Hoeflea algicola: one gene and its partner. The protein of the gene in region 1 binds, or shares a complex with, the protein of each later gene. Links are inferred from orthologs where the notes say so. Each region holds a gene or a part of one and is shown on either strand. Other genes may lie near its edges.

Evidence for each region. Proteins that work in one complex are often made in the same cells at the same time.
Region 2: the proteins of OEG84_RS00195 (region 1) and hfq are in contact, whole or in part, in a crystal structure (PDB 3VU3), measured with the Escherichia coli proteins. The link is inferred for Hoeflea algicola from one-to-one orthologs.

What each region holds. Positions count from the first base shown.
Region 1 is NZ_JAOVZR010000001.1:31,062-36,845, reverse strand. The notes cover bases 135-3,033. They hold OEG84_RS00195 (catalase), read right to left. Parts: upstream 2,352-3,033; coding sequence 918-2,351; downstream 135-917. Other genes in these bases: OEG84_RS00190 (class I SAM-dependent methyltransferase), read right to left, coding at 2,727-3,033; cysN (sulfate adenylyltransferase subunit CysN), read left to right, coding at 135-756. In the rest of the region: more of cysN, read left to right, coding at 1-134; more of OEG84_RS00190, read right to left, coding at 3,034-3,404; OEG84_RS00185 (Fur family transcriptional regulator), read right to left, coding at 3,498-3,935; OEG84_RS00180 (metal ABC transporter permease), read right to left, coding at 3,932-4,777; OEG84_RS00175 (ATP-binding cassette domain-containing protein), read right to left, coding at 4,770-5,729.
Region 2 is NZ_JAOVZR010000001.1:658,305-662,791, forward strand. What follows is about bases 1,459-4,429. They hold hfq (RNA chaperone Hfq), read left to right. Parts: upstream 1,459-2,805; coding sequence 2,806-3,054; downstream 3,055-4,429. Other genes in these bases: OEG84_RS03330 (potassium transporter TrkG), read left to right, coding at 1,459-2,423; hflX (GTPase HflX), read left to right, coding at 3,068-4,429. In the rest of the region: Trk system potassium transporter TrkA, read left to right, coding at 1-949; more of OEG84_RS03330, read left to right, coding at 954-1,458; more of hflX, read left to right, coding at 4,430-4,453. UniProt on the Escherichia coli protein: RNA chaperone that binds small regulatory RNA (sRNAs) and mRNAs to facilitate mRNA translational regulation in response to envelope stress, environmental stress and changes in metabolite concentrations.

The sequences.
Region 1 (5,784 bases):
AAGGCCACCCAGCGCACCGGACAGAGCACCGGGTTCCGGCTGCCGGTGCAGCGGGTATCGCGGCCTGGCGAAGGCTTTCGCGGCTATCAGGGCACGGTCGCCGGTGGCTCGATCAAGCCCGGCGACAGCGTCGTGGTGCTGCCCTCGGGCGTCGAGGCCAATGTCAAGGCGATCGTTACCTATGATCTGGTGCGCAACGCGGCGGTGAGCGGCGACGCCATCACCCTGGTGCTCGACCGCCCGGTCGACATTTCGCGCGGCGACATGATCGCGGCAATCGACCAGCGGCCGCAGACCGGCCGAGCGTTCACCGCCCGACTGGTGGCGCTGTCACCCGACGGCATCGTACCCGGCAAGCGCTACTGGCTGAAGGCCGGGTCGCGACGTCAGCGGGTGATGGTGCGGCCAGTCTCCGCGCTCGATCTGGCAACCGGCAACTGGGATGACGCGGCAGTACTGGCGCTCAACGGGATCGGCGTGGTGGAGCTCGATTTCGAGGAAGACGCGATCTTCGATGCCTATGAAACCAACCGCGAAACCGGCGCCTTCATTCTGATCGATCCCGATACGCTCAATACGGTGGCTGGCGGCATGATCGACAGCAGGCGCAGCCGCTCTGGCCGTTTCGACGCCCTGCCCGACGCCGACCGCGCCAGTATCACCCTGCCCGCACGGCTGATCGAGGCATTTCTGAAAACCGAATTCGCCCGCGCGCATGTCGGCGAAATCCGGGTGACAAGGGGCGAGAAGGAGTAAGCTCGGCGTTCGATTGGTGTGCTGGCGATCGGATCGCCGACAATCGCGGTTACGGTTACGACTGCGCCGCGCAACCAAGTGATTGCGCGGCGCGGTATTGGTCTGATTCATTAAATGCAGACGGTCGTTCAAATGAACTCATTTGAACGACCGTGCATATATCAGGCGGCGGAACCGGCCCGGACACGTTCCTCGATCCGGCGACCGACATCCGCATCGACACTCTTCCAGTAATCGAACGCCCGCTCAAGCACCGGAGACCGCACGCCGCCAAGCAGGGCACCGCTTACCGTTTCAACCAGTTTTGAACGCTGATCGTCATTAAAGACTTCGCGGACCAGAATACCCGGCTGGGTGAAATCATCATCCTCGGCACGCAGCGTGTAGGCGCTGCGAACCATTTCGCCGTCCGTTTCCCACCCATCTTCAACCGGGCCGGTCTCGTCCGCCCAACTGCGGCCGCCGCTGTTGGGCGCATAGACCGGTGCATTGCCGCTATGCTCATAGGCCATCTGGCCGTCGAACATGTAGGTGTTGACCGCCACCTTCGGGCGGTTGACCGGCAACTGGTGGAAGTTGGTGCCGATCCGGTTGCGCTGCGCATCATTATAGGCAAAGGCGCGGCCAAGCAGCATCTTGTCGGGCGACAGGCCAATTCCCGGCACGGTATTGCCCGGCGAGAAAGCAGCCTGTTCGATTTGCGCGAAGAAATTCTCCGGGTTGCGGTTGAGTGTCATGGTGCCGACTTCGATCAAAGGATAGTCGGCATGAGGCCAGGTCTTGGTCAGATCGAACGGGTTGATGCGATAGGTCTTGGCCTCGGCATAGGGCATGACCTGGACCGACATAGTCCAGACGGGATGTTCACCGCGCGCGATCGCATCAAACAAGTCGCGGCGATGGAAATCGGCGTCAGCACCGGCCATTGCAGCGGCTTCCGCATTGGAGAAAAACTCCATGCCCTGATGGGTGTGGAAATGGTACTTCACCCAGAATTTTTCGCCCTTGGCATTGATCCACATATAGGTGTGGGAGCCGTAGCCATTCATGTTGCGCCAAGTCCGCGGCAGGCCGCGCTGCCCCATCAGATAGGTCACCTGGTGCGCCGATTCCGGGTTGTTGGTCCAGAAGTCCCATTGCATGTGGTTGTCGCGCAGGCCTGAGTCAGGAAGGCGCTTCTGGCTGCGGATGAAGTGCGGAAACTTCATCGCGTCGCGAATGAAAAAGATCGGCGTGTTGTTTCCGACCAGATCATAGTTGCCTTCGTCGGTATAAAACTTGAGCGAGAAACCACGAACATCCCGCCAGGTGTCGGGGCTGCCGGATTCCCCAGCCACGGTGGAAAACCGCGCCAGCATATCCGTGGATGCACCCTTCTGGAACAAGGCAGCCTTGGTGTAGGCAGAAACGTCCGCAGTCGTCTTGAACACGCCGAAGGCACCCGAACCCTTGGCATGAGGTTGACGCTCCGGAACCTTTTCGCGGTTGAAATGCGCCATCTGTTCAAGAAAATGTACGTCGTGCAGCACGATCGGACCATCGGGGCCGATGGTGAGCGAATTGCGATCGCTCGCCGCCGGAGCGCCGGTGCTCATCGTTGATCCAGTGCCGTGCTTCTTGTCCATATCAGTCATGTCTCTTCTCTCGCTGGGCTTTACAGTCCGCATCGTCCACCGGGTATCTCCAGTTGCAATGCTCCTTTCTCAGGATAGGCCTTCCTTCAGCGGTTGCCAAGGCAACCGCCTACCAAGTTAGGGGCGCTCCCGAGGAAACGGAGACATTCCACATCATTGCGACCGGAGTGCTGGTCCTGGCCGAGACTTTCCGTCCACGACGGTGCTCGACACATGAAAAACAACGCACGGACCGGAGCAAAGACGACCAGCGTTTCCTCTGGATTTCCTGCGACAGGCAGCGCGACCCTTCAGGAGGATGCAAGCCGACTGTGGCTTTCCAGAAGAGGGTTGCTTCTATTCGGCGTAGGCAATCCAGCCCTTGATGCTGAGGCCTGCGTAAAACAGGCTGGCATTTGAAAATCCGGCCTGATGCAACATCGCCACCTCGTCCTCGGGAGACAGGATAGTCAGCCTGCTGCCGATGGCCTGACGCGCGCTCTCGGCATGAGCCGGGTCGGTGCCGTTCGATAAGCTATAGGCGACATGGCGGGCGATCCAGATAGACCGTTCCGGTTCAGTCTGCGGAAAGCTGAGATGAACCAGAATGAAGGGCGCGCCGGATTTCAGACGGCTGCGGATCTGACTCAAGGTATCAAGGCGCTGGTCATGCGCAATGAAATGGAATGTCAGAATGGATGTGGCCGCATCGTATGGCCCGTAGGGGGCGTCGCTGATCAAGCCCTGATGCAGACGTATACGCTCTGCGTGGGAACCGGTCACCTGCCGGGCCAACTCGAGCATCTCGGCTGAGGGGTCGACGCCATCGAACCACCATCCCGGATGCGCGTCGGCCAGCGCCCTGATTTCCTGACCGCCGCCTGCACCGAGAACCAGCACCCAGCCATCTGGTGGTGTGCGCTCGGCAAGCAACAGCGACACCATCCGGTGCAGGCTTTCGTAACCGGGAACCTGCCGTGGCGGGCCTTCCGCGTAGGAACTGGCTGCACTCGCATCAAAGACCGGCGGTTTCATGCTTCGTCTCCATGAATAGTCTCGGATCAAGCGTCGGATGGCCGTGCGGGTTTGGCGCGAACGTCAGTGCCTCGATATAGGCACGTCACCAGACTAGCGGCATGCGGCGCATAGCCCGCGCAATTCCACCACCGCCCGCTTGACCGTAAAGCCGTCCTCACGCGCCAGTTCGCGCAACCGGCTCTCAAGGGCCTCGTCGGAGATTTCGGCAACCTTGCCGCAGGTTTCGCAGATGGCGAAGGCGATGGTCTGGTGGCTGTCGCAGCCGGGATGACTGCAGGCCACGAAGGCATTGAGGCTTTCAAGCCGGTGAACCATGCCGGTTTCAACCAGCTTATCGAGCGCGCGGTAGACCTGCAGCGGCGCGCGGAAGCCATCGTCGCGCAACTGGTCGAGAATGGTGTAGGCCGACAGCGGCCCCTCGGCTCGGCTCAACGCGCCAAACACCAGCGACTGGTTCTTGGTCAGATCGGTTTTTTCGCGCGGGTTTGAATGGCTGTGGCCAGCGCCGGAGGTGACATTCTGGTTCATGACGGTGCCCCTTTGCGTCTGCCTCTTGCGCCAATGAAGCTGGCGATGCGGACAATCGCGCTGCCCACCGGCGACATCGCCAGCACGAACAGCACCAGTGCCGCTACGACAATGGTCGGCCCCGACGGCGTATCCCAGGCAAGCGACGCCTCAAGGCCCAGCACGACCGCGGCCATGCCGGCAAAAGAGGCCAGAATTGCCATCTGCTCAGGCCCCGTGGCAAACCGCCGGGCGGTGGCTGCCGGGATGATCAGCATGGCAGTAATCAGCAGCACACCGACGATCTTCATGGAAATGGCAATCACCGTGGCCATCAGGATCATGAAGACGAGATTGACGCGGTCAGGGTGCATGCCCTCGGCCTCAGCCAGCTCGGTGTTGACGGTGGCGGCAAACAACGGCCGCCAGATTACCGCCAGCACCGCCAGCACCAACAGGCCGCCGGTCCAGATCACGGCGATGTCGGTTTTCGAGACGGCGAGAATATCGCCGAACAGCAGCCCCATCAGGTCAACCCGAACCCAGGTCATGAAGGCCAGCGCCACCAGACCGATCGCCAGCGAGGCGTGCGACAGCAACCCCAGCAGCGCATCCGATGACAACGTCGCCCGCTTCTGCAAGGCCAGCAACGCCAGCGAGATCAGCGCCGACACCACAAACACGGCCAGCGTGACATTGATTTCGAGCAGCAAGGCGAGCGCTACGCCGAGCAGTGCTGCATGGGCCTGTGTGTCGCCGAAATAAGCGAGCCTGCGCCAGACGATGAAGCAGCCGAGCGGCCCCGCCACCAATGCCACGCCAAGGCCTGCGAGGATTGCGCGAAAGAAGAAATCGTCAAGCATCTCGGCTGCCTTTCGGGTTTGGCGCCGTTGGTGCGGCCGCTGCTGCTACCGGCGCGGGATGGACAGAGCCACCGCCCTGCCCCTTCTGGTGATCATGATTGTGGTGGTGCGGACCATCGCCCAGATGTTCAGCATGGTGGCCATCGTCGGGATGGCATTTATGGTGGCCATCGTCGGGATGGCAGTGCGCCGTCACCGCGCCATCGGCATGCTGCACCCGACCATCGGCGAGATGAGTATGGTCGTGGTTGTGCTGGTAGACAGCCAGCGCCGCATCGGTGTAGCCGCCAAACAGCCGGCGGTAGGCGTCGCTGGAGGCCACGGTGACAGGTGATCCCTGGCAGCAGACATGGCCATTGAGACAGATCACCCGGTCGGTGGCGGCCATCACCACATGCAGATCATGCGAGATCAGCAGGATGCCGCAGCCATTGTCATCGCGGATCTTGCGGATGAGGTCATAGAGCGCGATCTCGCCGGAATAATCGACGCCCTGCACCGGCTCGTCGAGCACCAGCAGATCGGGCTTGCGGGCAATGGCGCGGGCCAGCATGGCGCGCTGGAATTCGCCTCCTGACAGGTTGCGGATTTCGGCGCCGGTCAGATGGGCGATGCCGGTGGCGGCCAGAGCCTTCTCAGCCTCCGCAGCGTCCGGTTTGCCGGTCAGGCGCATGAAACGCGCCACCGTCAGCGGCAGCGTCCAGTCGACCGAGAGTTTTTGCGGCACGTAGCCCACGCGCAGGCCGGGCATGCGCTGGGCGGTTCCCTCATCGGGCTTGATCACGCCCAGCGCCATCTTGGCGGTGGAAGACTTGCCCGATCCGTTGGGGCCGATCAGGGTGACGATCTCGCCTCTGGCGACGGTGAGATCGACGCCGCGCACCAGCCAACGGCCGCCGCGCTCAATGCCGGCCTTTTCGAGCGATATCAGGGGTGGTTCAATTTTCGGCACTGGGGATCCTGAAAAAAATCTGCTGCACGCTTGTCGAGTTCTATCGCACACGTTA
Region 2 (4,487 bases), 630 kb from region 1 along the record:
CACCGACGCGGTGCGCTTTGCCGACGACAAGGTGGCGATGGTGGCGATCGAGTGTCTTGAAGATTGCCCGGTGGTCAATACGCCGCTGTTGCAACTCAGCGAACTATTTCCCGATCTGATTGCCACCGTGGTGGGCGTCTGGCGCCATGACAAGCTGTTTGTGCCGCACTCCACCGATCAGCTGGAAACCGGTGATCTGGCCTATGTGGTCTGTGACCGTGAGCACGTTCGCCGCACGCTTGGCCTGTTCGGGCATGAGGAGCAGGAGGCCGGCCGCATCGTCATCTCCGGCGGCGGCAATATCGGCTATTACGTCGCCGCCGCAATCGAGGAACGACAGCCCAAGACCAAGGTCAAGATCATCGAGGCCGACCGCGCCCGCGCCGTTTCGATTGCCGATTCGCTCTCGCGCACCGTCGTGCTCAACGGCTCGTCACTTGATCAGAACATCCTCGTCGAGGCAGACATTCAGAACGCCGATCTGATGGTGGCGCTGACCAATGACGACCAGGTCAACATCCTGTCCTCGGTGATGGCCAAGCGACTGGGTTGCAAGGCCAATCTGGCCTTGATCAACAATCCCTCGTTTCAGGGGTTTACCAAGACGCTGGGCATCGATGCCCATATCAATCCACGCGCGGTGACGATTTCGAAGATCCTGCAGCATGTTCGCCGCGGTCGCATTCGGGCGGTCTATTCGGTGCAAAAGGGCTCGGCTGAAGTGATCGAGGCCGAAGCGCTGGAGACCTCGCCGCTGGTCGGCAAGCCGCTGCGCAATCTGGATCTGCCCGATGGCGTGCGTATCGGCGCGATCTATCGCGACAAGCAGGTGATCAGGCCCGACGGATCACAGAAGATCAAGGCCAAGGACCGGGTGGTGATGTTCGCGGCGCTGGATTCGGTGCGCCATGTGGAACAGATGTTCCGCGTCAGCCTCGAATTCTTCTAGCTCCATGCTCGGCATCCTTCACGTGCTGGCGGTCTCTGTCGGCGGCCTGTTCGCCATGATGGCGCCGGCGGTGCTGTTTGCGATCGCCGATGGCATGCGCGATCTCGCGTTTTCGATGCTGCTGGTCAGTTCGCTGGGTGTGTTTGCTGCGCTGATGGTGCTCGGCTCGATTGCCGGGTTTCCAAGGCGGCTCGGCCGTTCATCGGGTTATCTTGCGCTGGTTGCGGTCTGGTTCTTGTTGCCAATCGTCGCGGCGATCTCGTTCAAGACACTGGCCGGGCTGTCCTGGATCGACGCCTGGTTCGAGGCGGTGTCGGCGCTGACCACGTCCGGCTCGACGTTATTGACGCGTGAGACCGCACCGCGGGCGATCCTGTTCTGGCGGGCCTCGGTGGAGTGGTATGGCGGCTTTCTGGCGCTGGTATCGATCATTCACGTACTGGCGCCCGGCGGATTTGGCGGGTTGCCTGCCGGTGATCGACGCGTTGTTACCGGGCATTCCAGCGACATGACCATCGATCTTGCCGGTTTCCGCGACGTATTCTGGCAATATCTTCTGATGACGCTTATCGTTTTCATCGCGCTGATGCTGGCGGGCGTGGCGGGGCCGTTTGCAGCAATGATGTCGATGGTGGCGATTGCCACCGGCGGGTTCCTGCCATTTGACGGCGCGCTTGAGCAACATGCTGGCCCGATGGCGCAGATCGTGCTTGCGGTTGGGCTGGCTGTCGGGACGGTGAGCGTGTTCTGGCGGCGGCGTTTGTTGCGTACACCCAAACACTTCATTGCTGCCAATCCAGAAGCGATCATCATCGGCTCGGCAATTCTGGTGTTCGCAGTGCTGTTTGCCGCACGGCTGTCAGCAGTCTCGGGCGGGGCTGAATTGGGACCGGTGTTTGCCGAAAGCCTGCTTGCGGCAACCTCGCTGATCGCCACCAGCGGAATTGAAAGCAGGCCAGGCGTGCTTGCGCTCTGGCCTGAAATCATCGTGCTTCTGATCGTGCTTGTAGGCGGTGGAATCTATTCGACCACCGGCGGCTTCAAGGTTTACCGGATTTCGGCCATGGCGATTCATTCCGCACGCGAACTCAACCGGCTGATCTATCCCAGCAGCGTCTCCAGCCTGCGTTTTGGGACACACCGTATCGACGAGCCAAGCATGCGGGCGATCTGGACCTATTTTGTCCTGTCCTTGCTGGTTATTGCCGCCGCGGCGATGGCGTTGACGCTTGCGGCGACGGATTTCGAAGCCGGCATCGCCATGGCGATTGCCTTCTTCGCCAATGCCGGGCCGGTCTATGAAGCCCTGATCCCGCCGGTGTTTACCACCGATCCAGCCAATCCGGCCTGGCCTCAACTGATTGCCATGCCGGCCTCGGCCAAGATCATCGGGATTGTCGTCATGACCATGGGGCGGCTTGAGGTGATGGTCATATTTGCGGTCTTGAACCTGCGCTACTGGATGACCCGATAGTTCGCGGCGACCCGTTTGAATTTGTTTGCGGTCATGATTATGTGTACCAAATCAATATTTTGACGCGAATTTTCTACTCCCGGTCGACTGGTAAATTGATGCCGAGCGCCGCGATTGCGCAGCCGCTGCGGGACAAATCAAGTGTTTACAAACACCCGCAACAATGATCTGGTGCGATACATTCGAACGAGCGAATTTCTGTCAGCGGCAAACAATATAATTTGTATGTCTCAGGGAGTAAAATTGTTCGGAGCTTGACGTAACTGCAGGCTTTACAGCTGGCTCCGTTTTCAGTCAGAATACGAGCGTTACGAACGGGATCTGAACGGGTGCGGTAATGACCTGCGTAGCGCGGGCAATAAAAAGACGGATATAAGGCGCAATGGCGGAGCGTTCACAAAACCTGCAGGATCTATTTCTCAACACGGTTCGGAAGCAGAAGATTTCCCTGACGATCTTTTTGATCAACGGGGTGAAGCTGACCGGCGTGGTGACGTCATTTGACAATTTCTGCGTGCTGTTGCGCCGCGATGGCCACTCGCAGCTTGTCTATAAACACGCAATCTCCACCATCATGCCCAGCCAGCCTGTGCAGATGTTCGAGAACGAGGACGCCGCTGAAGGCGCCTGACGGGAAAACGCACATAGAAACTGTTGATAGTTCCGGAAATTTCCACGACGCGGACAGCAAGTCCATCGTCACCCGCGCGATCGTGCTCATCCCGACCTTGCGCACGCGCAATGCTGCGCCCGGCAGCGGCCCCGATGGTGGCAATGTCGCCAAGCGACCGGACAGCCACCGACTGGGCGAAGCGGTCGGCCTGGCTGGCGCCATCGAGCTCGAGGTTGCCGAAGCGCTGATCGTGCCGATATCCGATCCTCGGCCTTCTACCTTGTTCGGCAAGGGCAAGATGCTCGAGATGAAGGCGCTGATCGATTCGACCGATTCGCAACTGGTCATCGTCGATCATCCGCTGACGCCGGTACAGCAGCGCAATCTGGAGAAGGAATGGGCGGTCAAGGTGATCGACCGTACCGGCCTGATCCTGGAAATCTTCGGTCGCCGTGCCTCCACCAAGGAAGGCGTGTTGCAGGTCGAACTCGCCCATCTCAATTACCAAAAAGGCCGGCTGGTCCGCAGCTGGACCCACCTTGAACGTCAGCGTGGCGGCGGCGGCTTCATGGGTGGCCCCGGAGAAACTCAGATCGAGGCCGATAGGCGCCTGCTGCAGGAGCGCATCATCAAGCTTGAGCGAGAGCTCGAACAGGTGCGCCGCACACGGCAGTTGCACCGCGCCAAGCGCAAGAAGGTGCCGCATCCGATCGTGGCCCTTGTCGGCTACACTAATGCCGGCAAATCGACCCTGTTCAACCGGCTGACCGGTGCAGAGGTGCTGGCCGAAGACATGCTGTTTGCCACGCTCGATCCGACGCTGCGCCGGATGAAGCTGCCGCATGGCGCCACGGTGATCCTGTCGGACACGGTGGGCTTCATTTCCAATCTGCCGACGCATCTGGTCGCAGCTTTCCGCGCTACGCTCGAAGAGGTTGTGGAAGCTGACCTGATCCTGCATGTGCGCGACATGTCCGATCCCGACCGCAATTCCCAGGCCACGGATGTCGAGGCGATCCTGAAAAGTCTTGGTGTCGGCGAGGAAAAGCCCGGCCAGATGCTGGAAGTCTGGAACAAGGTGGATCTGCTCGACGACGATGCCGCGGACGCGCTCCGCACCCGCGCGGCTTCCGGCGAGGCGATCGTGGTCTCGGCCTTGAAAGGCGAGGGCGTCGACACGCTGCTGACTGCGGTCGAATCGCGCATTTCAGGTGAACTTGTCACCCGAACGGTGCGGCTCGGTACCCAGCAATTGCAGGTGATGTCCTGGATTTATGACCGGGGCAGGGTCAAGGACCGGATCGATCACGAAGACGGCTCGGTTGAGGTCACCGCCGAATTCACGGCTGCCGACAGCCTCGATCTCGACCGGCAACTGGGCTTGGGCCCGAAGCCCGCCGACGATTGGGATGACTGATGTAACCCGCGGTGAGATGGGTTCGTCGGAGCGA